Regions from separate parts of the Herminiimonas aquatilis genome, predicted to be linked through region 3. Evidence: predicted binding sites of a transcription regulator. Region 3 holds the regulator's gene; each other region holds the start of a gene.

Region 1 (6,102 bases), 1.3 Mb from region 3:
GAGACAGGCGAGGCCGATGGCCAGCGCAAGTGTTTTACGATGCAGCACAGTATTTCCTTTGGAAATGCACTGGCTGACGGCTGGCTGGCTGATGCGGGATAAATGAAGAGAAGCTTGCGCAATTCTAATTCGGAATAATTCTCATTAGCAAACGATGCTGTCTTTTTACTGCCTTTACATCGCATTACGTTACATATTCACCACGGATTGAAAGCAATGCCGCCAAATATTGCCTAAAAATAGTATGGCAATCCTAGGCACTGAAGGGCATCAGGAATCCTGATGTATATGCTTCTGCTACCATAGCGCCCTGAGCAAATTTAAAGCGGGTTTTTCCTTGCCTTTAGAAGCTGCCGTACGAGAATGTAAATGCCGGTGCAACAAGCACCAAGCGAGAACCACGATGACCGACTCCACGCCCGATTTCAAACGCGATCCGATTCCTCTTCCTAGCAAACCCGGCAAGGTATTGCTGCATTCCTGCTGCGCGCCTTGCTCAGGGGAAGTAATGGAAGCGATGCTGGCTTCCGGCATCGATTACGCGATTTTCTTTTACAACCCGAACATCCATCCGGAAAAAGAATATCTGTTGCGCAAGGAAGAGAACATCCGCTTTGCGGAAAAGCACAACATTGATTTCATTGACGCCGACTACGACACCGACAACTGGTTCGAGCGCGCCAAGGGGATGGAAAACGAACCTGAACGTGGCATACGCTGCACCATGTGCTTCGACATGCGATTCGAGCGCACAGCTTTGTATGCGCACGAACACGGCTTCCCTGTAATTTCGAGTTCGCTAGGGATTTCACGCTGGAAGGACATGAATCAGATTAATGACTGCGGCGTACGTGCTGCGGCCAAGTATCCGGACATGCTGTACTGGGAATACAACTGGCGTAAAAAAGGCGGCTCGGCGCGCATGATTGAAATCTCCAAGCGCGAGAATTTCTATCAACAGGAATATTGCGGCTGCGTGTATTCATTGCGTGACACCAACAAGCACAGACGCGAAAGCGGTCGCGAACGTATCGCGATGGGCGTACAGTTTTACGGCAAGCAAGACACGATCGGAAAAATCGACGAGTAATTTTCTTTAGTCCAGCACGGCCCATTCGATCTTGTAGCGACAGCGCTTGCGAGATCGCTATTGCAAGGCGAGATAAATTCTCCCTGGACGCTATTCCGCAGCAAACAGCTCACCCTGCCCTACCACTGCAGGCAATATGTCCCCGGGCTTCGACAAAGAACTGATACGCACGCCCAGCAGCCGCAGACGCTTGTCCAGCGGTACACGGCGCAGACATTCGCTAGCGGCCTGGCGTATCGCTTGCGCATTATTCGTGGGATCGAGTAGAGTTAGATCCCGCGTGACTGTACTGAAATCGGCATAACGCAACTTGATCCCGACGGTGCGGCCCAGATAATCCTTGCGCACCAAATCATCTGCTACGCGTTCGCACAAGTGAGTGAACAAAGCGCTCAGCTCGCTGCGATCCAGTTTGGCATGCAGATCACGCTCCAAGGTTGATTCGCGACTGATGGACTTGGGCTCGGAGCGCGTCACCACTTCCCGCTCATCGATGCCTTGCGCCACGCGCATCAACCAAGCGCTATAGACGCGTCCGAAATTTGCCTGCAGTACAGCCGGGTCGCATGCAGCTAATTGTTCTATAGTCAATATGCCGAGCGCCGCCAGTTTCTCGCTTGACTTCGGACCGATGCCGTTGATTTTCTTCACCGACAAAGGCCAGATACGGGTAGGAATATCGGCGACCGAAAGTATCGTCAAGCCATTCGGCTTTTCCAGATCGGAGCAAATCTTTGCCAGCAACTTGTTCGGTGCGACGCCTATCGAACAAGACAAGCCGGTCGCGGTAACCACGGCATCCTTGATGCGTTGCGCGACGATGGCAATATCGTCGGTCTGATCGTTCAGATCAAGATAAATTTCATCAATCCCGCGATCTTCCATCTTGGGCGCAAGCGCGCTTACTGCAGCCTTGAATAATTTTGAATAATGGCGATACGCGGTGAAATCGGTAGGCAACAAGATCGCATCCGGTGCCAGCTTCGCGACCTTCATCAAACCCATGCCGGAAAACACGCCGAGTGCGCGCGCTTCATATGTCGACGTCGTCACCACGCCGCGACCCGCATAGTTGCGCAAGCGTGAATAGCTGCGCGAGCCATCGGCCTGCAATACAGGCTGATGTGCAGAACCCGCACCAATGACGACCGCCTGACCACGCAATTCGGGATAACGCAGCAGCTCAACCGATGCGTAAAAAGCATCCATATCAAGATGGGCGATATGGCTTTGCGATGGAATCATGAAAAATCAGCGTCGAAACGGAATGAACGCAGCATATCATTTACTGTACAAATAAACAGTAAGTACAGCCTCGAATGATGATCCTCACACCATCAGACGCTGTCTCTCGAATGGATCTGCACATACTTGGATTCAACGTAAGATGACGCACCCGACCATCATCTTTATTCAGTACAAAATAAAAAAGGCGGAATCACTCGCGCGATTCCGCCTTTTTTCAACTAAATAAATTTACTTCGGAGCTGAAGCCGGCATTCCGGGATCAACCGGCTTTTCCATTTTCATGTGCTGCACTTCGGAATTGCGGGTTTGCACAGCTTCTTTTTTCTCTTGCTTGTACTCTTCCTTGGCAGCTTTTTTGTCAGCTTTGTATTCGGTTTTTGCAGCTTTCTTTTCAGCCTTGTATTCAGTTTTGGCTTTTTTGACCGCCACACGTTTTTTCACGAAAGGATCATTGGTCTGATTCAGACGTGATTGGTCAGTGTAAGCAGGGTCATTCGGGTTTGAAGGTGCTTGCGAGGCTGGAACGACGATCGTGCCCGGCGGATTGGCTTGCGCCGCTGCGAATTGGGTAAACATGGCCACTGCCGTGCCGGCGAGGATTGTACGTAGTTTTATCATGGCAACTCCTTGTAATAAGAAACCGATACGAAGTGTTCGTATGGAAATTGATGCCGTCAACCAACTTGGTTAACACTGCACTCCTTATTACAGACTCGGGTGGTTAACAGAAGTTCATCTTATTCTCGTTTTTACTTCCATGAGGCAATATCCATGCGGCAAGTTATTGCCGTTTTAAACCATATATTTAATTGCTTCCCAGCCATAATCCTATTGCTGTCAGCGACAAGGCGATGGCTGTCCAGGCCAGCACAGACATGCGCCGATAGCGTCGCTCGTTAGCGATGACGCCCTGCTCCAGCGTGACGACCATCTGCCGCAATTGCTCGGCCAGATCCTTGATGTGTACCGCATTCAGGGACGCTACTTCCTGCAGTTCATTGATTTGCTTTTGCAGCAAAGCCTCCTGGGTTGCCGCGGTTTCATCGATCTTGCGGCTTTTGAATACCGGCAATGCCGCATTAACAATGTCGCCTACATAAGGCAGTATCGCCTTGACGGCGGGGAGCAGCCATGTATACATATTTATCCTTGCTTTGAATTGCGGATGTGTGTGATCGCCCTAGTATGGGCCATATCAGTGGATATCTCGTTCAGAGCCAGCCGCACGCGATAAATTCAGTGCTAATTCAGCTCTCTGCGCGCTTTTCCATTTCGTTGACGTCGTGTTTTAAGTTATATTGCAACGACTCCTGTTGCCGGACGATTGCTGCATAGTTACCGCATGATCGGCAGCGACAAACCCCATCAATTTAAACATGACCACACCGCATATGCTCGACCCAAACGCATTACTGAAACCTCTGGATGGCTACATCGTCGAAGATCTGACCAACGCCGATATCGCTACCAGCAGCGCGATTGCCGCATCGATATTGAGCGAGCTCGCCGCACCTGTATTGAAAATGCTGTCGGTCGCCGGCGATTCCGCCAATGACATCTCGGCCGAATTTTTCCCCGACCCGGACGACGAAAGTACGCCGGGCACATTGATTTTCTGGCCGGCCACACGCACCAGCAACAACAGCACGCGAGATGATGCATTCAATGCGGAATACTCGTTGCGCCTTGCCGTGTTTTTATCGGAACGCGAAGATGAAGATGTAATTTACCCTGCCGGTTTCAGCATGGTATTGAAGCTCAATGAAAGTGCTTGCGAACTGGTAAAGGATTTACCACCCGCAGTGTTTGAGCGCCTGGAATTTCAGATGAAAGGCGGCTCGCTGCCAAATGGCTTTGAATTTCTGGACGATAGTGAACACATCACTGTTTTGCCGAATATGCGCAGGCAGTTTTTGAAGGCGATCACGCGTGCGCATTCGGTCACGACTAAAAAACGCAGCAAGGAATTTGAAGCAGTAATGGCGCATTACATCTGGGACAACACCGAACCGGAAGCGCATTTCACCTCCGTGCTGTCGACGCTGGCGACGCTATTCGTCGCGATACACCATCAATCAAAACTGTAATCGTCGTCCGTCTATCTGGCTGTACGCTTTGCCATCGCGATATCCGGTCAGTGATCGGACATCGCGATAAACAATTCCTCAACCCTGGCTCTCGCCCACGGGGTTTTACGTAAAAACGTCAAACTCGATTTGATACTCGGGTCGATATTGAAGCACTTGATGTCGATGCGCCTGCCCAGCTCTTCCCAGCCATAACACTCGACCAGCGCCAGCAGAATTTTCTCCAGGCTCAGGCCGTGCAAGGGGTCGCTACTTTTGTGTGCTTGTTCGCTCATTGTGGTTGCCGTCAGAGCAGCTTGTTTTCCTGTACCAGCACCCATGGCCGCGCCACGACTGCCCATAGCAAGGTATCGACTTCCAGCCATGCGGTCGCCTGCTCATCCGTCGCCTTGGCAAGTTTACCGCCAAGCAGCCATTGTTCAACCGTCGCTTTATCATCGATGGAAAAGCGCGCGGCCACATCCACCAGATCAAGATCGTTGCTTACGACAATCACCAAACCGCCAGCAAAATAGCGTAGCAATTCCGACCACACAATCTGCGAGGTTTCCATATTGAGTTTGGCGTGCAAGAGCTTTTGCTCCTGATTCGCCTGGTCTTCTGTAGTCATCATCAATTCAATCGGCAAAATAACGGGGTTCGATCTGACTGCGAAAAATGCGCGCCTATCAGTAATGCGGCGGTCGCTCATGCGCGGCACCGATCTGGTTGCCGCCACTGGCGATTTCTTTCAGGCGACCGGCCAGCGCCACGCACAGCGCTTCCAGTTCATCGATTTTCTTTTGCTGCTCGTACACCATCTTGTTCAGCGCATCGACCAGATCTTCCTGGCGTGTCAGCTTGATTTCGATGTCAATAACGCGGTCTTCATTCATGCTGCATATTCTTTCTTAGGGCTGGACCACAGCTCATGCCGTCGGCACGGCCTGATGCTTGTGCATTGCTTCACGCCGAAAACCGCGTGAAGCAGTGTGATAAAAGGGGCGCGGGCAAAATTGCCGCGAGATCACGGATGCGGTCAGGGTCGTGGCCAGCAATAGCAGGGTCACATCCTGACTGCGCGTCATTTCCATCACGATGACGCTAGCCGTAATCGGCGCTTGGGTGGCAGCAGCAAGAAAAGCCGCCATAGACAGCAAGGCAATCAACTGGCCGTCCGAGGTACCGGGCAGCAACAGAGCGATATTGTCGCCGATGCCGGCACCAATCGCCAGCGATGGCGTGAAAATGCCGCCGGGAATACCCGCGAAGTAAGACAGTATCGTCGCGCCCAGTTTGGCAATACCAAACATCAGGCTATCGCCGGGATGACCGTTCAGCAAAGCCGCCGCCTGTTCGTAACCGGTGCCGTAAGTCGCGCCAGCCGTCAGCAAACCCAGGAGCGCGACCAACAATCCACAGATACCTGCCAGCCAAACCGGATGACGCTCGGGCCAGCTGCGCTGCGCCGCAGGCAGCCACGCTTTTGGCCCCGCCAGCAATGCCTTGGCAAACAAGCCGCCCAGCACACCGTTCACCGTCGCACACAAGGCCACCGCGCCCCATGAAGAATGCAGTGCCAGTATCGATTGCTCAATATGGAAGTACGCATTATTGCCGACCACCGCCAGTGCGATGAAGCCGGCGCACAGCACCGCCGACATGACCAATCTATCCCAGCGCACTGCCGTACCGCGA
Region 2 (6,102 bases), on a different contig from region 3:
CTCGGTTCCTGACAAATGAATCACGTCCCCGGTTTTTAATACCTGCGTTTTCAGCCCTATATTCACGCCATTTACGACAGGATAAACGTCCCCTTCTACATGGGTCAGGCTAACTTCATTTGACGCATTTGTTAATACGGCGACTTGCGCTCCGGGGCGACCTATCGTTGTCAGCGCTTTGGTCAATGGGATTTCAGTCCCTTTACCCGGGCCATTCAACATCTTGATGAGTGCAAGCGACAAGGAAATGCCGTCAAATGCAGAATCTGCATCTGCTGGATTGCCGGAAAATCGGTCTGCATGTTGATGTTGAATTGCGGCGCTCGTCAACGCCGGACTGGCTACCGCTTCATAGGCGCTTTCATTCGCACAGTATTGAATCGTATGTGTGGCAAGTTCGATTACATCGCGGCCTTGCAGCACATGTCTTTTCACTGGCTGGCCGTTCAGGCGACTACCGTTGGTGCTATCCAGATCTTCATAATAGGATTCGCTTGGGGTGGTGACGATAACTGCGTGTTCAGCGCTGATGCCGGGCGCGTCGATGACGATATCGTTATAGGTTCGTCGTCCTATGGTGATGCGGGTTTTCAGGAGCGGCAGCTCTTGCAATGCAATGCCGTCTTTTGCCAAAATAATCGTGGCCATTCTTTATTCAACTTCCTTTTTTACTTCATAGGGGCATGGATGATCGTGCCCGCATCCGGGGCTTGAGCGCTCGCGCCAAGCCACTCAATTCAAACCTGAAAACAGGCGATCTTTTCAAGGACATACAAGATGTATGCCAACCAGTCTAGGCAGACGCGGGGATAAGGCGTTGCAACCATGTGCTCAAACGATGCCGCAAGCCGTGTTCGGCTGGCGGACATGATTGCACTTTGATCAAGATGACTGAAATATTATCTCGGCCGCCATTGTCGTTCGCTGCATCGACCAGGGACCCGCATAATAAATCAAGATCGACACGATTGCTGTTGATCAAGGAAACCATCTGTTCATTTGACAGCATGTCCGACAAGCCATCCGAACAGAGCAGGTAAAGATCATCCGCTTCAATCAGATGCACACCCGTCTCAACGTCGAGACTTGCAGCGACGCCCAGCGCGCGCGTGATCAGGTTTTTGTTCGGCGCAAAACGCGCCCATTCCGGACTGACCAGGCCGGCATCGATTTGCTCCTGCAACTGGGAATGATCATGCGTCAGTTGCGCGAGTACTCCTCGGCGGAATCGATAGGCGCGCGAATCACCTATATGTGCAAGGACAACGCGCTTGCGATGGAATAAAGCAGCAACCAGTGTGGTCCCCATGCCGCTGAACTGCGGCTGGCGGCGGGCCGCTTCCAGAATTTTGGCATTCGCCGAGCACACTGAGTCCTTCATCAGGCACTGGAGAAATTTACTGCCCGGTGCGTGCCGCTTTTCGGCTTGCTGCTGCAAACGCTGCTCCAGCGTTGCGGAAAACACGCTAGTCGCAATGCCGCTGGCGACTTCACCAGCGTTGTAGCCGCCCATACCATCTGCCAGTACCGCGATTTTATAATCAGCGTTCAGTTCGATCGCATCTTCATTATGCGAACGCACCAATCCCGTATCGGTTTTGAATGCAAACTGAAGAACGAGTGATGGCGCCATAGACGTGGAGAGTTAACGACTGGGTCAAGCGACGTTGGAAACAGACATATTTTTGCAGGAAAAGAAGTCCGGCGACTCGAGTGCCAAAAATATTCTCTATCTGACATTAGATGATATCTGCTTTCGCCATGGAAACTACGCGTTTGCGATGGATTAGCCGGAATTTTGGCTAATTCAGGCCTTTACCCATCAACAATTGCGTTTGCATTGAAAAAGGACATAATTCCAATCGCCTTCTTCCATCAATCCGTAATATATGTTTAATTCAAATAAGCGACCTCATCAATCCTGAATGCCCAAGTGAGACATTCAGATCATTTGGTTCTGGTACTGCACTCAAACATGCATGCCAACGTTCGCCAACTGCGACTGCCGGCACTTATAATGCGAGAGATTCACTTGCCGGGCCGCCCACGTTGCGCCCCTCCAACCGCCTTTTACAAATAATGGAGCAGATGCCGAGTTACTTTCGGCATCGATAATGATTATGACAACACTGATCTATACACACGACGCCTGTCTGGAACACAAACCGGGCGCTGGCCATCCCGAATCACCAGAGCGTTTGAAAGCAGTTTTGCGCGCATTACGCACACCGGAATTCGATGGCGCAGAATGGCGCGAAGCGCCCATGGGCACACGCGAACAAGTGTTGATGATCCACACCGAAGATTTCGTGACTGATGTGGAAGATGCCTCGCCACATCGCGGCACTATGCCGCTCGACGGTGGCGATACCGTCATGTCGCCAGGCTCGCTGGAAGCGGTCATGCGCTGTGTAGGCGCAGCCTGCGCAGGCGTCGATGCAGTGATGGACAAGGAAGCGCACAATGTTTTCTGCGCAACCCGCCCTTGCGGCCACCATGCAGAACCAAACAAGGCAATGGGCTTTTGCATTTACAACCAGGCAGCGATTGCTGGGGCTTATGCGTATGACGTGCACAAACTGGAACGCGTCGCCGTCGTCGATTTCGACGTTCATCACGGCAATGGCACGCAAGCAGCGTTTTACGACCGGCCTGAGCTGTTTTACGCATCCAGCCACCAGTCGCATTTTTACCCCGGCACAGGATCAGAAGCGGAAACCGGCGTATCGCACAATATCGTGAACGTGCCGCTGCCACGCGGCTGTGATTCTGCACTGTTTCGCGAACAGATTGCAGCAAAAATGTTGCCGGCAATTCGCGCATTCAATCCTGAACTCTTGATCATTTCTGCCGGCTTCGATGCACATCATCTGGATCCACTGGCCGGTTTGAATCTGCAAGACGATGACTTCGATTGGGTAACCCGCGAGTTGCTTAAAATTGCTGATGAAACCTGCGAAGGCCGCGTGGTTTCCATTCTTGAAGGCGGTTACAGCCTGGAAGGTCTGGCGTCTGCCACGGCAATTCACGTTAAAGCATTGATGGATCACTGATCGCTGCAAAATGCAAAATTAATGCACCATCGATGCGCGATCTATGCGCGATCGATTCAATGCGTTCTTCACATAAATTGGGGCGATGCACAAACGAATGTGCATCGCCCCTATTGCTTGAACTTGCCTCTTTGTATGCACCCAGTGAGGATATAGACACCAGGAACAAACTGAAGAGTATTTACTTTGCTAATTAATACCGGCTTCTAATCTTCATCTTCTTCTGTCTCACGCATCGCCGCCTGTATGGCTCGATGCGAAAATCCGCGTTGCAGCAAAAACCGCATTTGCTTCGCGCGTCCGGCTGCATCCGTTGCGACCATGCCGAACTTCCGCAGCCAGACTTCGCGCGCCCGCGCAAATTCATCCTGTGCCAATCCAGCCTTGATTTCAGTCAGTGAGTCAGCGTCAATATTATGACTTTTCAACTCTGACAAAATCCGGCTATTACCAAACCGTGCAGCGCGTCGATTGACCAGCGATTCAGAGAAACGCGTTTCAGACATGAAGTTAGCCTCGGTGAGCGTATCGAGCAAAGCATCTATGTCATCGCCCTCTTGCGCGTAACGCGCCAGCTTGCGTGCCAATTCCTGACGACTGTGTTCGCGTGCCGATAAATAACGAAGCGCCCGCGCTTTCAGACTCACTTGCAGTTTTGCCATATGAGTCCTTCAACGCGGGCGCTTGTTAGTCGTATCGATAAAGCAGCGCATATCAAATGCGATCGGCTAGCCAATATGCTTTATTCGACTTCTTTCAGTTCTTTGGCTTCTTCGTTTTTCTTCGTGGAAGCCTTCTTCGCAACCGGTTCGTCCGATTTGATCACACCGAGTTCAGGCACACCCAAAGAAGCGCGAACCTTGTTTTCGATTTCACGTGCCAGTTCAGGACGTTCTTTCAAATAGTTGCGTGCATTGTCTTTGCCCTGGCCGATGCGTTCGCCGTTATAGCTGTACCAGGCACCGGATTTCTCGACGATCTTGGCATCCGAACCCAGGTCCAGAATTTCACCTTCGCGGGAAGTGCCTTCGCCATACAGAATATCAAAGTGTGCTTCGCGGAATGGTGGCGCGATCTTGTTCTTGACGACTTTGACCTTGGTTTCGTTACCAATGACTTCATCACCGGATTTGATGGAGCCGGTGCGACGGATATCGAGACGCACGGAAGCGTAGAACTTCAACGCATTGCCGCCGGTCGTGGTTTCCGGATTGCCGAACATGACACCAATCTTCATGCGAATCTGGTTAATGAAAATCACCAGGGTATTGGTGCGATTGATGCTACCCGTCAGCTTGCGCAAGGCTTGCGACATCAAACGTGCCTGCAAACCCGGCAAGGAATCACCCATATCGCCTTCGATCTCGGCACGTGGCGTCAAAGCCGCGACCGAATCAATGACGATCAGATCGACGCCACCGGAACGGACCAGTGCATCGCAAATTTCCAACGCTTGTTCGCCGGTATCTGGTTGCGAAATCAGCAACTCGGATAAATTAATGCCGAGCTTTTGTGCATACGTCACATCCAGCGCATGTTCCGCATCGATAAAGGCGCAGGTGCCGCCCAGTTTTTGCATTTCCGCAATGGTTTGCAGTGTCAATGTCGTTTTACCCGACGATTCAGGGCCGTAGATTTCAACGACGCGGCCGCGTGGCAAACCGCCAACGCCGAGCGCAATATCCAGACCGAGCGAACCGGTGGAAACGACTTGCACCTCTTCGACGACTGCGCCGTCTTCCATGCGCATGACCGAGCCTTTACCGAATTGCTTTTCGATTTGCGCCAAGGCAGCGGCAAGTGCCTTGCTTTTGTCCGAGCTCGGTGCTGTTTTTTTATCGTCCATGAGGATTCTTTCGACGGTTGGGTGTTGAAACAAAATGGCTTGGAAGCGATTTTTGCTTCCAGAAACCGTACTGTATAAAAAAACAGTGCTTTGTGCAAGCGCCTTCTGAATATTTTCTTGTTAATAGTTAAAAGAGCAATTTTTCAGGCTTTGTTTGCCACCAGCAACCTCGCTTCGGAAATGCACGTAAAATCGGGCTAATTATGCCCGCTATACAGCCACTTCCCTACATGCCCAGCTATGCCGATTTAATTGAAGTTGCCTATAAAAAGGAGCGCGTCAGCGGTCGCCGGATGGCAAGGCAACTCGGCATATCGGAAGAACATGGCTTGAAGAAGGTCATGGAGAAGATCGCTGGCGCTCAGCCGCTGCATATTTTTATCGACCAGCGGCGGCAAGAAGCAGCCGATGCGGCAGCAAAAATCGTCACTCGCAAGCAGGAAAAAGCAAATGCACGCATAGCCGCAACGGCAATGCCGGACCCAAACGCCTGGCTCGCCTGGTTTGATGGTGCCAGCCATCCCAACCCCGGGAGAATGGGGATAGGCGGCCTGCTTAAAAACCCGCAGGGTGAGCTCGTCGCCAGTATCAGTTTTTCGGCCGGCCAGGGCGATAGCAGTGAAGCTGAATATCTGGCGCTGCTCGCCGTTCTACAGGCTGCCGTCGATGCCAGCCCGCACAAACTCATCGTCTATGGTGACAGCCGCGTAGTACTCGATGATGTGCAGAGCAAGACCCGCGGTGCACCTATACTCAGCAGCCATCGCACGCATGCGCGACAACTGATGGCGCAATTGCATGACGTGCGCTTTATCTGGATTCCACGCAGGAAAAATGACGTCGCAGATGCGCTTTCGCAGCAAGCAGTCATACTGCCTTCATCTTATGTGCCACCATGAGGGCCAACACGAACAAATGGCGCCTGCTGTATTAATAGCAAGGGCTCATTTTTATGGCAGCGCAAGGCATGAACACTTGTCTTGCTGCTACAGACGAAACCCAATAGACTACAAACCAACTCTCTCACACCCTCCCCTATGCGAATTTTGCTTGCCGAAGACGACAGTGTACTGGCCGATGGCTTGACGCGATCCTTGCGCCAGTCCGGTTATGTCACAGATTGCGTTAAAAATGGTTTAGAGGCGGACTCGGTCTTGTCTACTCAAGACTTCGATTTGCTTATTCTCGATCTGGGGCTGCCGA
Region 3 (6,102 bases):
CGCGTGATCAATTGGTGAATATCGTCACGATCCAGCGGCGTGATGAAAGTCTTGTGCAGCGCGTCCAGCGTTGCATGTGTCACCTTGTCAGCCTGCTTTTCGATACCCTCGATCGCATGCACACGGATTTCAAGGTCGTCGAAATTAGTCATCAGGGCCACCATCTCTTTTGCACCCTTGACACAAAATTCTGCGTGCTCATTGAAGAGATCGAAAAATTTGCCTTCTTTAGGCATCAGTCGTCCAAACATGATTACTCTCTTTGAATATTAAAATGTTGAAATGAAGTGTTCCGCACGCAATGCTTTGGTGCCGCAGGAAAAATTTAAAATATCTGAAATTATTTTTATCATCAGTTGCACATCAAGCGCGTATCAATCGCCTTGATAAAGCGCAGCAGAACCAGTGTAATTTTCAAACTTGGTGTACTGCCCGAGAAAGGTCAGACGTACACTACCTATCGGGCCGTTACGCTGTTTGCCGATAATGATTTCGGCTGTGCCTTTATCCGGAGAATCGGGGTTGTACACTTCGTCGCGATAGATGAACAAAATCACGTCGGCATCCTGCTCGATAGCGCCGGATTCACGCAAGTCAGACATCACAGGACGCTTGTTCGGGCGCTGCTCCAGTGAACGATTCAACTGTGAAAGTGCGATCACCGGGCAATTCAATTCTTTGGCCAAACCCTTCAAGCTACGCGAAATTTCAGAAATTTCCGTAGCACGATTTTCGCCGGATGAATTGGCAGACATCAGTTGTAGGTAATCGATGATGATCAGGCCGAGCTTGCCACATTGACGAGAAAGGCGACGCGCACGTGCGCGCAATTCGATCGAATTCAGCGCAGGCGTTTCATCAATAAACAATTGTGCATCGTTCATCTTTTGAATCGCATGGGTCAGGCGTGGCCAGTCTTCATCGACTAGGCGCCCGGTACGCAAACGATGCTGATCGAGGCGTCCAACCGAACCCAGCATACGCATCGCCAATTGGGTGCCGCCCATTTCCATCGAGAAGACCGCGACCGGCAAACCGCTTTCAATTGCCACCGTTTCACCGATGTTGATCGAGAATGCGGTTTTACCCATAGATGGGCGACCGGCGACGATAATCAGATCGCCAGGTTGCAAGCCTGATGTCATGCGGTCCAGGTCCGCAAACCCGGTAGGCACACCGGTGATATCGCTGGTGCTATCGCGGCTGTATAGTTCGTCGATACGCTCAACGACTTGCGTCAGCAGCGGTTGAATCTCTTGAAAACCCTGAGCGCCGCGTGCCCCCTCTTCCGCAATGGCAAAAATCTTGGACTCGGCTTCGTCCAGCATCTGCTTGACTTCCTTGCCCTGCGGATTGAATGCATTGCCGGAAATTTCATCCGACACGGTAATGAGTTTGCGTAGCACGCCACGGTCGCGCACGATCTCGGCGTAACGCCGGATATTGGCGGCGGACGGCGTATTTTGCGCCAGCGCATTGAGGTAAGAAACGCCACCTATCTCATCTGCCTTGCCGCTATTCGTCAGCGCTTCAAAAACAGTGATGACGTCAGCCGGACGCGACGCATTGATCAACTTGACGATGTGTTGAAAGATGATGCGGTGATCGTAGCGATAAAAATCGTCCTGATGGACGAAGTCGGCGATCCTGTCCCACGCTGCATTGTCTAGCAGCAAACCGCCAAGGACCGATTGCTCGGCCTCTATCGAGTGCGGGGGAACACGGAGGGAATCTACTTGCGGATCAGCACGGTTGTTCATGGCGCGAATTATACCTGCTAGGAGTGAGCGCTTTGGGAAAATGGGCAATAAAAAAGCCGGGAAAACCCGGCTTTTTAGCGGCAGCAAGTGCCAGACAACTTTTTAACAAACTTAAGCTTGTTCGCCTACGACAGAGATCGTGACTTCGATCACTACGTCTGTGTGCAACGAAACTGACACAACGTGCTCGCCAGTGGTTTTCAGCGGGCCGGTTGGCAAGCGAACTTGCGCCTTTTCAACTGCGAAACCTTGTTTGGTCAACGCTGCAGCGATATCGGCATTGGTTACCGAACCGAACAAACGGCCGTCAACACCCGATTTTTGCGAAACTTGAACAGTTTGACCTGTCAATTTTTCGCCTTGTGCTTGCGATGCTGCCAATTTTGCAGCGGCGATTTTTTCCAGTTCTGCGCGCTTGACTTCGAATTCAGCAACTGCAGCGGTCGTCGCACGACGAGCTTTGCGTTGTGGAATCAGGAAGTTACGTGCGTAGCCGTCTTTAACTTTAACGACTTCACCGAGGTTGCCGAGATTAACGACTTTTTCTAACAAAATGATTTGCATGTTTTTCTCCTATTGCAGTCGTTAATTAAGCGTGGTGCAAATCGGTGTACGGCAACAACGCGAGGAAACGTGCGCGTTTGATTGCTGTATCGACTTGACGTTGATAGATTGCTTTGGTGCCGGTCAAGCGTGCTGGCATGATTTTGCCGTTTTCTTGAACGAAATCTTTCAGTGTGTCCACGTCTTTGTAGTCAACTTGTTCTACATGTGCGGCTGTAAAGCGGCAGAATTTTTTACGCTTGAACAAAGGGTTTTGTTGTTTGCGTTTTTCTTTGAGTTTGCTTTTGTCGAATTTTTTACCGAATGCCATTTTGGGCTCCTGTATCTAAATGTGGGTCTCGAAATCTGTGAGATGGAAAACAAGGCTTTTGCTGTTACGGCTCTTACGTGCCAGGAAACCGGTGAACTGAAATGTCCCGCCTAACTCGGCTTGATTAAATCTGCCTGAAATTTCTCCCGCGGCAATCGCGGCAATCTCAAACTCGACCAATCGTGGAACACCTGCTTCATTCTGTTGCGAACTGTGCAGCAAAACTGCTGACACAATCGGGACACCGGCCGGTGTGTAGCGCAAAATTTCACGCTCGGCGATGGTGGCTACGATTTTGCAATGATTCTGAAGCTGATTCACTCTCCTGATACGTCGTTGCAATAATTAGGCAGCAGGAGCCTCGGTACGATGGCTCTTGGCAGCATCTTCCTTCTGCACAGCCTTCATCATTGGCGACGGCGCTGTTTCAGCCTTCTTCATTTTCACTGTCAGATGGCGCAGAACGGCATCGTTGAATTTGAAGCCGGTTTCGATTTCAGCCAGTGTTTCGCCATCACATTCGATGTTCAGGCAGACGTAGTGGGCTTTAGCCAGTTTTTGGATCAGGTACGCCATTTGACGGCGACCCCAGTCTTCCACGCGATGAACAACACCACCGCGTGTGGTGACGATGCCTTTGTAGCGTTCGATCATTGCGGGCACTTGCTCGCTTTGATCCGGATGGACGATAAATACGATTTCATAATGACGCATGTAAGCTCCTTTTGGACGGATTGAAGATTGCCCACCTCGGCGTCAAGACGAGTGTGGGAAGAGGGAAACCCGCAATCATACGCGCAGAAGCAGGAAAACTCAACGCTTTCAAGCATTTATCGCAGGCAATCGCTTATGTTTTCTGGATAAACAGACGAATCTGCTTGCGTTTAGCCATGCACTGTATAAAAATACAGACTGTTTATATAGACAGTCTGTCGCACCATATGTTCTTCACGTGCATACACATTCCAAGCTAGGCTTACCCGATGATCAAATTGACTGCCCGCCAGGAACAAATCCTGAACCTCATTCGCGATGCGATAGAAAATACCGGCTTCCCCCCTACCCGTGCAGAAATAGCAACGGAACTCGGTTTTCGTTCTGCCAATGCGGCAGAAGAGCATTTGCAGGCACTGGCGCGCAAAGGCGCGATCGAGATTTCACCCGGCACCTCACGCGGCATTCGTCTGCGCGATGTCGGTAGCAATGGTGAAGAACGTTATCCCGGCAGACAGATGGCCTTGCCCCATCCCGCATTGATGCAATTAAGTCTGCCGCTGGTCGGACGCGTTGCCGCCGGCTCACCTATTCTGGCGCAAGAACATATTGAAGCGACTTATAACGTAGATAAGTCGCTGTTCTCTGCCAAACCCGACTATTTGCTGAAAGTGCGTGGAATGTCCATGCGCGATGCCGGCATACTCGATGGCGATCTGCTGGCAGTGAAAAAAGTCGATAGCGCAAAAAACGGTCAGATCGTCGTGGCACGTCTGGGTGATGACGTTACCGTGAAGCGTTACAAGAAGACAGGCTCCTTGATTGAACTGTTACCGGAAAATCCTGATTTTCAAACGATCCGCGTCGATCTTGAACACGATGATTTTGCGCTGGAAGGATTGGCAGTAGGTTTGATGCGTAGCTGGCACTGAACCGCTAAAGTAAGAATCGCGGTTTTGCTGCTTATCTCAAATAATCTCGAACAGCGCCGCGAAGTATCGTGAATGACGCATTGCTCCGCATCAAGCACGTGCATCCAGCAAAATGCAGCGTATTTTTATTTCTTGCACTTCGCCAGAATCTGTTTCGCAATCCCACGCAAAATATTGACCTCTTCCGTTTCGAGCTGGGTGCGGGAAAATAGACGCTTCAGCCGCGGCATCAACTTCTTCGGATTGTCTGCATCAAGAAAGTCGATAGCCACCAGCGCCTGTTCCAGATGCGCATACATGCCATCGATCTGCGTCGTATGCGCCGCCTCCCCTTGAAATCCGATATTGCCAGTTACCGCAGGTGTGTCACCGATCGCTGCCATACGCGCCTCGTACGCCAATACCTGCACGGCTTGTGCCAGGTTCAATGAAGAATAATCCGGGTTAGCCGGAATGTTGATCAGCACATTACATTTTTCAACGATCTCATTCGGCAAACCAAAACGCTCATTGCCGAAGATCACCGCGCCACGCAAGCCAGACTCTTCATTCAATCGCGTCGCCAAGGCGCGCGGGGAAATAACCGGTGGTGAAAACTCACGCAAGCGCGCGGTCACGGCCGCCGCAAAGTTGCAATCAGTCAGCGCCTCTTCCATCGAACCCACTATGCGCACCGCTGCCAATACATCATTGGCACCGCTGGCAAAAGCCACGGCTTCCTCCTGTTTTGCAGCATCGGAAAAACGCGGATTTACCAGCACCAGCTCGGTAAAACCCATATTTTTGATCGCGCGTGCAGCAGCGCCGATATTGCCGGGACGGCTGGTTTCCACCAGGACAAAACGCAGGCGATTGAAAAGAGGCGTGTCAGTTTGGGGCAGGTTCATTTAAAATAGCGGCATTGCGCGGTAGGAATCATGTCGAAATGGCATCTCCATACCGCATCGCTCATTAATTTCAATTTAGGTGGTGCCTTCTTCGCTTACGCGATGGCGCCGCCATTTTAACGGAATCTCTATGCATCCCATGCTTAATACGGCGGTTAAAGCGGCTCGCCGTGGCGCTGCCATCATCAACCGCGCATCATTCGATCTTGATCGCGTCAAGGTTACGGAGAAAAATCCGAATGACTTTGTCACTGAAGTTGATCACGCAGCCGAGCAGGCAATCATAGAGGTTCTGAAAACCGCCTATCCGGATCACGCGATCCTGGCAGAAGAATCGGGCCCGTCTGCCAATCTGCATGACGATAACGAGAATGTCTGGATCATCGACCCACTCGACGGCACCACCAATTTCATCCACGGCTTCCCGCAATACTGCGTATCGATCGCCTTGCAACAACGCGGCCAGATCACGCAAGCGGTTGTCTACGATCCGACCCGTAATGACCTGTTCACCGCCACCAAAGGCGCGGGTGCCTACCTGAATGAAAAACGCATTCGCGTGACCAAGCGTGACAAGATTGCCGACGCTCTGATAGGTACCGGCTTCCCTTTCCGCGATACCGACAATATTGATGAATACCTGAAAATGTTCAAGATCATGACGCAAAGCTGCGCCGGCCTGCGTCGCCCCGGCTCTGCCGCACTCGATCTGGCCTATGTTGCTGCAGGCCGTCTGGATGGCTTTTTCGAAAAAGGATTGAAACCGTGGGATATCGCTGCGGGCTCATTACTGATCACTGAATCGGGCGGCATCGTCGGCACCTTCGCAGGTGAATCGGACTATATGTACAAGGGCGATGTTCTTGCCGGTACGCCAAAAGTGTTTGCGCAAATGGTTTCCTTGCTGGGACCTTTTGCAAAATAGTTTGTCGCAT
Region 4 (6,102 bases), on a different contig from region 3:
GACTTCTTCGCGTCGTTGATGCTCGAAGTCGACATCTATGTCGGGCGGCTCATTGCGTTCACGCGAGATGAAGCGCTCGAATAACACGCTGCTGCGTTGCGGGTCGACTTCGGTAATCCCGAGGCAGTAGCAAACGATGGAGTTGGCGGCCGAGCCGCGCCCCTGGCACAGGATGTTCTTGCTACGGGCGAATTTGACGATGTCGTAAACGGTAAGGAAATACGGCTCGTAATGGAGCTCGCTGATCAGCGTCAGTTCATGCTCGATTTGCAGGCGAAATTTTTCGGGAAAATTATTCTTGAAGCGCCATTGCGTCGCCCCTTCGAATGTCAGGCGGCGTAAATAGCCGGACAGGGTTTCGCCGGCCGGCACGATTTCTTGCGGATATTCATAGCGCAATTCATCCAGCGAAAAAGTGCAGAGGCTTGCCAGCAGGATGGTTTCTTCCAGTAATGGCTGCGGGTAAATCTGCGTCAGGCGCAGACGTGAGCGCAAATGCTGTTCGGCATTCGGCTGCAACTCCAGCCCGCATTCGGCTACCGATTTGCCCAGGCGCACGGCCGTCAGCGTGTCCTGCAAGGGTTTGCGCGAGCGTACATGCATGAGTACATCGCCGCTCGCAATCAAAGGGACAGCAGCTTTTTCCGAGATGGCTGTTAGCTGATCCAGCCAGTATTCATCGTCGCAGTGATGCAGCAATTCGGCGGCCATCCATGCGCGGGCCGGGAAGGTATGCGCCAGCCAGACAGTTTGTTCTTCGATTTCTGCTCGTGTGCAGTGGTGCTGCGGGATCAGAATGGCAAGGCAATCCGGCAGGTATGCCAGATGAGTCATATTGCTGTCTGCCTTGACTCGTGCATCCAGATCGCTGCGCTGCAGGGTATAAAACCCTTTGGCGGCACGTCGGCGCCCCAGCGTGATCAATTCGGACAGATTGCCGTAGCCATTGCGATTGCAGGCGAGAAAAATCAGTTTGGTACCGCAGGCTAGCGTGATTTCGCTGCCGATGATCAGATGCAGCTTCAGTTTTTTTGCTTCTACATGGGCGCGCACGACGCCGGCCAGCGAACATTCATCAGTGAGCGCGAGGCTGCGGTAACCCAGATCGCAAGCGCGTTGCACCAATTCTTCCGGATGTGAGGCGCCTTGCAGGAAGCTGAAGTTCGACCGGCAGTGCAGTTCGGCGTAGGAGGGGAGAAAAGCAGACATACGTAAAGTTAGACATTTATTTTAAGTAAATCTGAATGTTCGCTCACGCCAATAGCTTGTATTTGCTAGCGAAAATCAATGTGATGAAAAAATCAGTATTTGTAAATTGAGAGCGATCGTTCAATTTTTATGCGAAGAATCCATGTAAAAACCAACCGGATCCGGTCACGTCATTCATTGTGCGAAGACGGAATATCCAGAGCAATAAATGCTTGTCGTTTTGCGCAATGAAATAATCGCGCGCCGCCAAGCCATCGTCCCACCAACCGGACTCGATCCGTTCCGGCCCTGTCAGTAAGGTCAGCGGACTTTGATAAAACGGTTTGTGCTGACGCGTGATCAAGGCCAGTGGTTTTTGCAGCAGCCAGGTAGGACGGGCACCCGCGCCATGCGGTATGAGCGCGTCCTGCCTATTGTTGCGATGCGTGTTTTGCCGGCCGTGGATGGCTGTGGTGGTTGTACTTTTTTCGGGCCGATGATCGGCAAACATCGAAAGCTGACGCACGGCTTCATTCCCCAGACGGCTCTGCAGGCGTTCTATCAGGCGTCCCGTGCTTTCCGCATCCGATGCCGACGTCGGAAATAATTCGTTATTCGGAGCAGCCTGTTCCGCAATCTGATTGGCCTTCAATGCAATTTCAATCACCGGTGCTATCAAATCGAGTTGCGCCAGCCGCTCACGCAGCAGCAGCGTCAAATGATCGATATCGCGGCTGGGCATGCCGAGCACTATCGTTAGCGGCGTGCTGCGATGATCGCGCTGCCGCGTCGATTCATGATGCAAGAGGAGCGTGATACTGGCGACGGCCGCATGGCGGGCTGCCAGCCAGCCGCCTAATTGCAATAACAGGCGACGCGCGGCGAACAGTAGCGCTTCGGTACTTTCCACCCGCGCCGGCAATTCGAGTCTGGCATCGAACACAATAGGGGCTTCAAACCATTGATGTGCTTCGCTTTCATGGCCATAGGCACGGTCAATTTCGCGCAACATTTCCTTGCCGAAGCGGCGTGTCAGTCCAGCGCGTGGCAATCGCCGCAGTTGGCCGATTGTGCGGCAGCCTATGCCGTTCAGTGTTTCCAGATGGGAACGAGCTGATTCCAGTACCTGCAGCGGCAGTTCATCCAGTGCCGCATCGGCCTGGTCCGATGCAAGGAAAACCCGGGTGCTTTGATCCGATTGCGCACGCAGCCACGCGCCGCTCGCAGTCGGCGCGCTTGCCAGGCGTGCATGCAAACCTAGTTCCATCAAGCCGGACAGCAACGCCGAGGCAATGTTTTGTGTTCCATTGAACAGGCGCAGGCTGGCCGCGACTTCCATCAATAAACCGGAAGAACACAGAACCACATGTGGCGTGAAGTGCAGACTCCACAGTGCGGCTTCGTGCAGTGCTTGCGCCTCCTGCTCACGATCACGTGGAAACGCTTGCAACTCCGCCGTTAAGGCACGCGCGCTGGTTTCCGACATGCCGGGCTGTATGCCCGCTTCTTCGGCACGCTGATTGCACCAGCCTACCAGCTTGCGTTCGCATATGACGACCGGCTGCTCCTGCAGGCAGGCAGGCGCGGCGACAGATGCTAAAACCGCTGCCTCAGCCGCGTCGGATGGATGGCTAAGCCGGCAGCGCAGCGCGGTGTCGAGCGGCAGTTGCGGCAAGTGCAGAGCGATCCACAGCATAGGAAGGGGGGCTGAAAACAGGTTTGCTGAGAACACGGGTTGCGAGTGGCTTGACCAGTATTTCCGGGATGGAAAGCGGCAGCACGATAGGGTCGACATGCACCGGGCCGCGACGCTTGATGATTTCTACCGACATGCGTCCGGCTGGCGATGGCTTGCAGACGAGACGCAAGGGGGCTGGCGACGATTGATCCTGTGCCGATAACGGGCGGAAAACGAAGGTCAACCCTTCGCCACCTGCGGCTGCCAGTTGCAGACGGCGTAAATGATCGGCCCGCGCCTGCGGCAACCAGCACAGCAAAGCGCCAAAGCTGGCACTTTTCAATGCCTGTTCTACGGCCCAAATGCGATCGACCGGTTTGTCCGCCTCAATCAGGATGACGCGTGTCAGGTCAATGCCAAGTTCAGCCAAAGCAGCCGCAAAGGGAATATGTGGCGGTGCCAGCAACACCACGGTTTTTCCTGCTTGTGTGATGCGTGCCAGAGTAGGGGCGAGCAGACGCAATTCGCCTACGCCAGGATTGGCAAGCAGCAGTTCAGTCAAAACGGAAGGCGGCCAGCCACCATGCGGCAACTGCTGATCCAGCTCGCGATAGCCGGAAGAAATCGGCTTGGAACGATATGAACCCATTTGATCGCCCAGCCAGATTGAGTCTGCATGCGACGCAAGTATGGATGAGGTGGAAAAAGGAAGAGCAGAAGCCAGTGCAGCCATAAAACCTCCAAAAGTACTGTTTGGGACAAAACGCCGTTTGCTGGGCGAGTTATTAATATACTGTATATACGTACAGTATAAAAGGTTTAAATGAAGTTTTTTAATAGTTTTACCGGTGTGTTCCGCTAGGGATGGGGCGCTTTATTGTTGATGAAAGGGCAGGAATGCAACATCGCTATTGATAAAAAACAGTCAAATAGTTACTCTATGGAAATATTTAAATTGGTGAATGTTTGTAATCAGGGCTATTGCCCATGCTTGTCGTAACTGACTGCTTTGATTCCCCCCGTTTGAAGAGATGAGCCAATTCATTGGCTAGCCGATATGCGGCTTAAGGTCGCGTGCAAGACTCGCTTTTCTTGCGGCTGTCATGAGATGCGCTACCGATTGGATAAATGCAAGGGCGTTACGTCGACCCTAGCGGGGTTGGGGGAAGCTGGATTTAGCGGAGTTTCTCAGATTATGTTTTGCACTCAAATGAAGAAGAAATGAACGCTCCCATTGCCCATCTGTATTACATCTCCGTGGGAGTATTGCTCATGGCGGCATTTCATGCCGCGCTATTGGCACGCAGCAGTGCCTATACAAGAGCATATTGGGCATTCGCGACTATTTGCCTGTCGTTTTCACTATTCCAGTTTTTCTGCGCAGCGCAGTATGTGGCGATTGATCCACAAGCGGCGATGTCCGCACATAAATGGGTCAATTTTTTCTCGATTTTGATTGTTGCCCTTATTGCCTATCTGGTCGCCTCCATCGAAAATAAACCCAGCTCGTTCATGGTTGCATATGGTGTGGCGGGGCTTGCTGCATTAGTAATCGTAGCCAACTTCCTTAATCCCCTCGGCTACCGCTTTGACAGCTTGCAGCAAGATGGCTTTACTGTATTTCCATGGGGTGAGCAGATCAATATTTTTTCTGGCGAACAGTCGGTGGTCTATCGTTTGATGCGTCTGTTATCCCTGGCAGTACTGGTTTACACCATCGTATTCTCAGTCAGGATACGCAAGCTGGGCGGGCGACTTGCCAATCGCCTGATCTGGATTTCGATCGTTCTTATGCTGGTCACAGCCAGCTTTGCCGGCTTGTCTGATTCCGGTGCCCTGAAAATGCCGTATCTCGGCGGTTTCGGCTTTTTGTTCCTGGTGGCCGGTTTTTCCGTATTGGTCAGAGCCGATGTCTCGAATAGAAAAATAGAGGAAATTCGAATCAATGAAGCGCTGGAGCGTGAGGTCAAGAGTCATAAAATCGCCAACCAGCGGTTCGAACATGCATTACATAATGATCCGCTGACAGGATTGCCGAATCGTGCCGGAGCGCTGATCAGGCTGAATAATCTTATCGATATCAATAAGCTGAATCAAACCAAGTTGGCGGTTTTTTTATTTGATATCGACCAACTTGGCATTATTAACGGCACGCGCGGGCATAAAACGGGTGACCAACTATTGAGAGAGGTTTCGCAACGCCTGCAAAACAATCTCAGGGACAGCGATCTGATCGCAAGACTCGATAGCGGCGGATTCGTGATTGGCGCAAGCGGCCTGAAAGGGGAAAGCTGTGAGGCTTTACTCCATGAAAAGCTGTCTAGCGCCTTGGAGCCTCCATTCGATGTCGCTGGTAGCGTGTTAAAGATGACATTCAGCGCTGGCGTGGCGGTGTTCCCGGATGATGCGGGAATGGCTGAGGATATTCTTGCCGCGGTAGAACTCGCCTTGCATGATGCCAAGAGCAGCGGTCCAGGTAATTTGCGGGTTTTTCATCCTTCTCTAAAAGAAAGCATTCAATCCAGAATTGACTTTGAAAGTGCATTGAAAGAGGCGTTGGAGAAAAAGCAGTTTTTTCTTTGTTATCAACCGCAGGTGCTGGCATCGGATGGGCGCACGGTATGCCTGGAAGCATTGATTCGCTGGCAGCATCCGACTTACGGCCTGGTCATGCCCGACCGGTTTATTCAACTGGCTGAATCGATGGGGCTGATCGCACTGATCGGCGCATGGGTCATTGATTCGGCGTGCGAACAGCTGGCACGCTGGCGCGCCATGGGCTTTGAAGAAGTCAGGGTTGCGGTCAATCTTTCGGCGCAGCAGTTGCTGGATCCCGATCTCGAAGAGACGGTCACCAGAGCGCTGGAGCGCTCGAGTCTGTCGGGTAGTGATCTTGAACTGGAAATTACGGAGTCGGTCCTGATGCAGGATCCGGAAAGATCCATAGAGCGGCTCAGTGCGTTGCGCAAACTTGGTGTGCGCTTATCGATTGACGATTTCGGGACCGGATATTCTTCACTGGGTTACCTGAGGGTGCTTCCCGTACATGCATTCAAGCTGGATCGCAGTTTTGTACGGGATATAGGCAATGGCGGAAAAGACCTGGAAATTTGCGCGACATCGATTGGACTCGCTAAAAACCTAGGACTGGAAATAGTCGCCGAAGGTGTGGAAACCGAAGCGCAAATGCAGCAACTGCGCACATTGGGTTGCCATCTGCTGCAAGGCTACTTTTT

The links. Region 3 encodes LexA, which represses DNA repair genes until DNA is damaged. Its sites were predicted from a motif close to ACTGTATNNNNATACAGT; they were not measured.
Region 1: dinB (DNA polymerase IV) is a predicted target of LexA. The motif match lies at 2,378-2,395, and genes of this name have one in related genera.
Region 2: recA (recombinase RecA) is a predicted target of LexA. The motif match lies at 4,969-4,986, and genes of this name have one in related genera.
Region 4: imuA (translesion DNA synthesis-associated protein ImuA) is a predicted target of LexA. The motif match lies at 3,659-3,676, and genes of this name have one in related genera.

What each region holds. Positions count from the first base shown of each region.
Region 1 covers NZ_JBHTCC010000001.1:1,541,640-1,547,741, reverse strand. The annotation lists gene ACFQO0_RS07120 (TonB-dependent siderophore receptor) at 1-48, opposite strand, end outside; gene ACFQO0_RS07115 (epoxyqueuosine reductase QueH) at 404-1,090, shown strand; gene dinB (DNA polymerase IV) at 1,181-2,335, opposite strand; gene ACFQO0_RS07105 (hypothetical protein) at 2,567-3,016, opposite strand; gene ACFQO0_RS07100 (hypothetical protein) at 3,144-3,479, opposite strand; gene ACFQO0_RS07095 (hypothetical protein) at 3,715-4,425, shown strand; gene ACFQO0_RS07090 (VF530 family protein) at 4,473-4,700, opposite strand; gene ACFQO0_RS07085 (DUF2288 domain-containing protein) at 4,712-5,038, opposite strand; gene ACFQO0_RS07080 (SlyX family protein) at 5,094-5,300, opposite strand; gene ACFQO0_RS07075 (chloride channel protein) at 5,334-6,102, opposite strand, start outside.
Region 2 covers NZ_JBHTCC010000002.1:402,710-408,811, forward strand. The annotation lists gene ACFQO0_RS11435 (FHA domain-containing protein) at 1-648, opposite strand, end outside; gene ACFQO0_RS11440 (Stp1/IreP family PP2C-type Ser/Thr phosphatase) at 794-1,633, opposite strand; gene ACFQO0_RS11445 (histone deacetylase family protein) at 2,121-3,053, shown strand; gene recX (recombination regulator RecX) at 3,260-3,715, opposite strand; gene recA (recombinase RecA) at 3,796-4,899, opposite strand; gene ACFQO0_RS11460 (reverse transcriptase-like protein) at 5,103-5,798, shown strand; gene ACFQO0_RS11465 (response regulator) at 5,937-6,102, shown strand, end outside.
Region 3 covers NZ_JBHTCC010000001.1:268,862-274,963, forward strand. The annotation lists gene ACFQO0_RS01300 (DUF47 domain-containing protein) at 1-251, opposite strand, end outside; gene ACFQO0_RS01305 (replicative DNA helicase) at 375-1,760, opposite strand; gene rplI (50S ribosomal protein L9) at 1,872-2,324, opposite strand; gene rpsR (30S ribosomal protein S18) at 2,350-2,634, opposite strand; gene priB (primosomal replication protein N) at 2,650-2,955, opposite strand; gene rpsF (30S ribosomal protein S6) at 2,980-3,348, opposite strand; gene lexA (transcriptional repressor LexA) at 3,618-4,280, shown strand; gene ACFQO0_RS01335 (RNA methyltransferase) at 4,406-5,167, opposite strand; gene ACFQO0_RS01340 (inositol monophosphatase family protein) at 5,298-6,092, shown strand.
Region 4 covers NZ_JBHTCC010000005.1:110,932-117,033, reverse strand. The annotation lists gene ACFQO0_RS16385 (error-prone DNA polymerase) at 1-1,209, opposite strand, end outside; gene ACFQO0_RS16380 (Y-family DNA polymerase) at 1,337-2,884, opposite strand; gene imuA (translesion DNA synthesis-associated protein ImuA) at 2,820-3,599, opposite strand; gene ACFQO0_RS16370 (putative bifunctional diguanylate cyclase/phosphodiesterase) at 4,088-6,102, shown strand, end outside.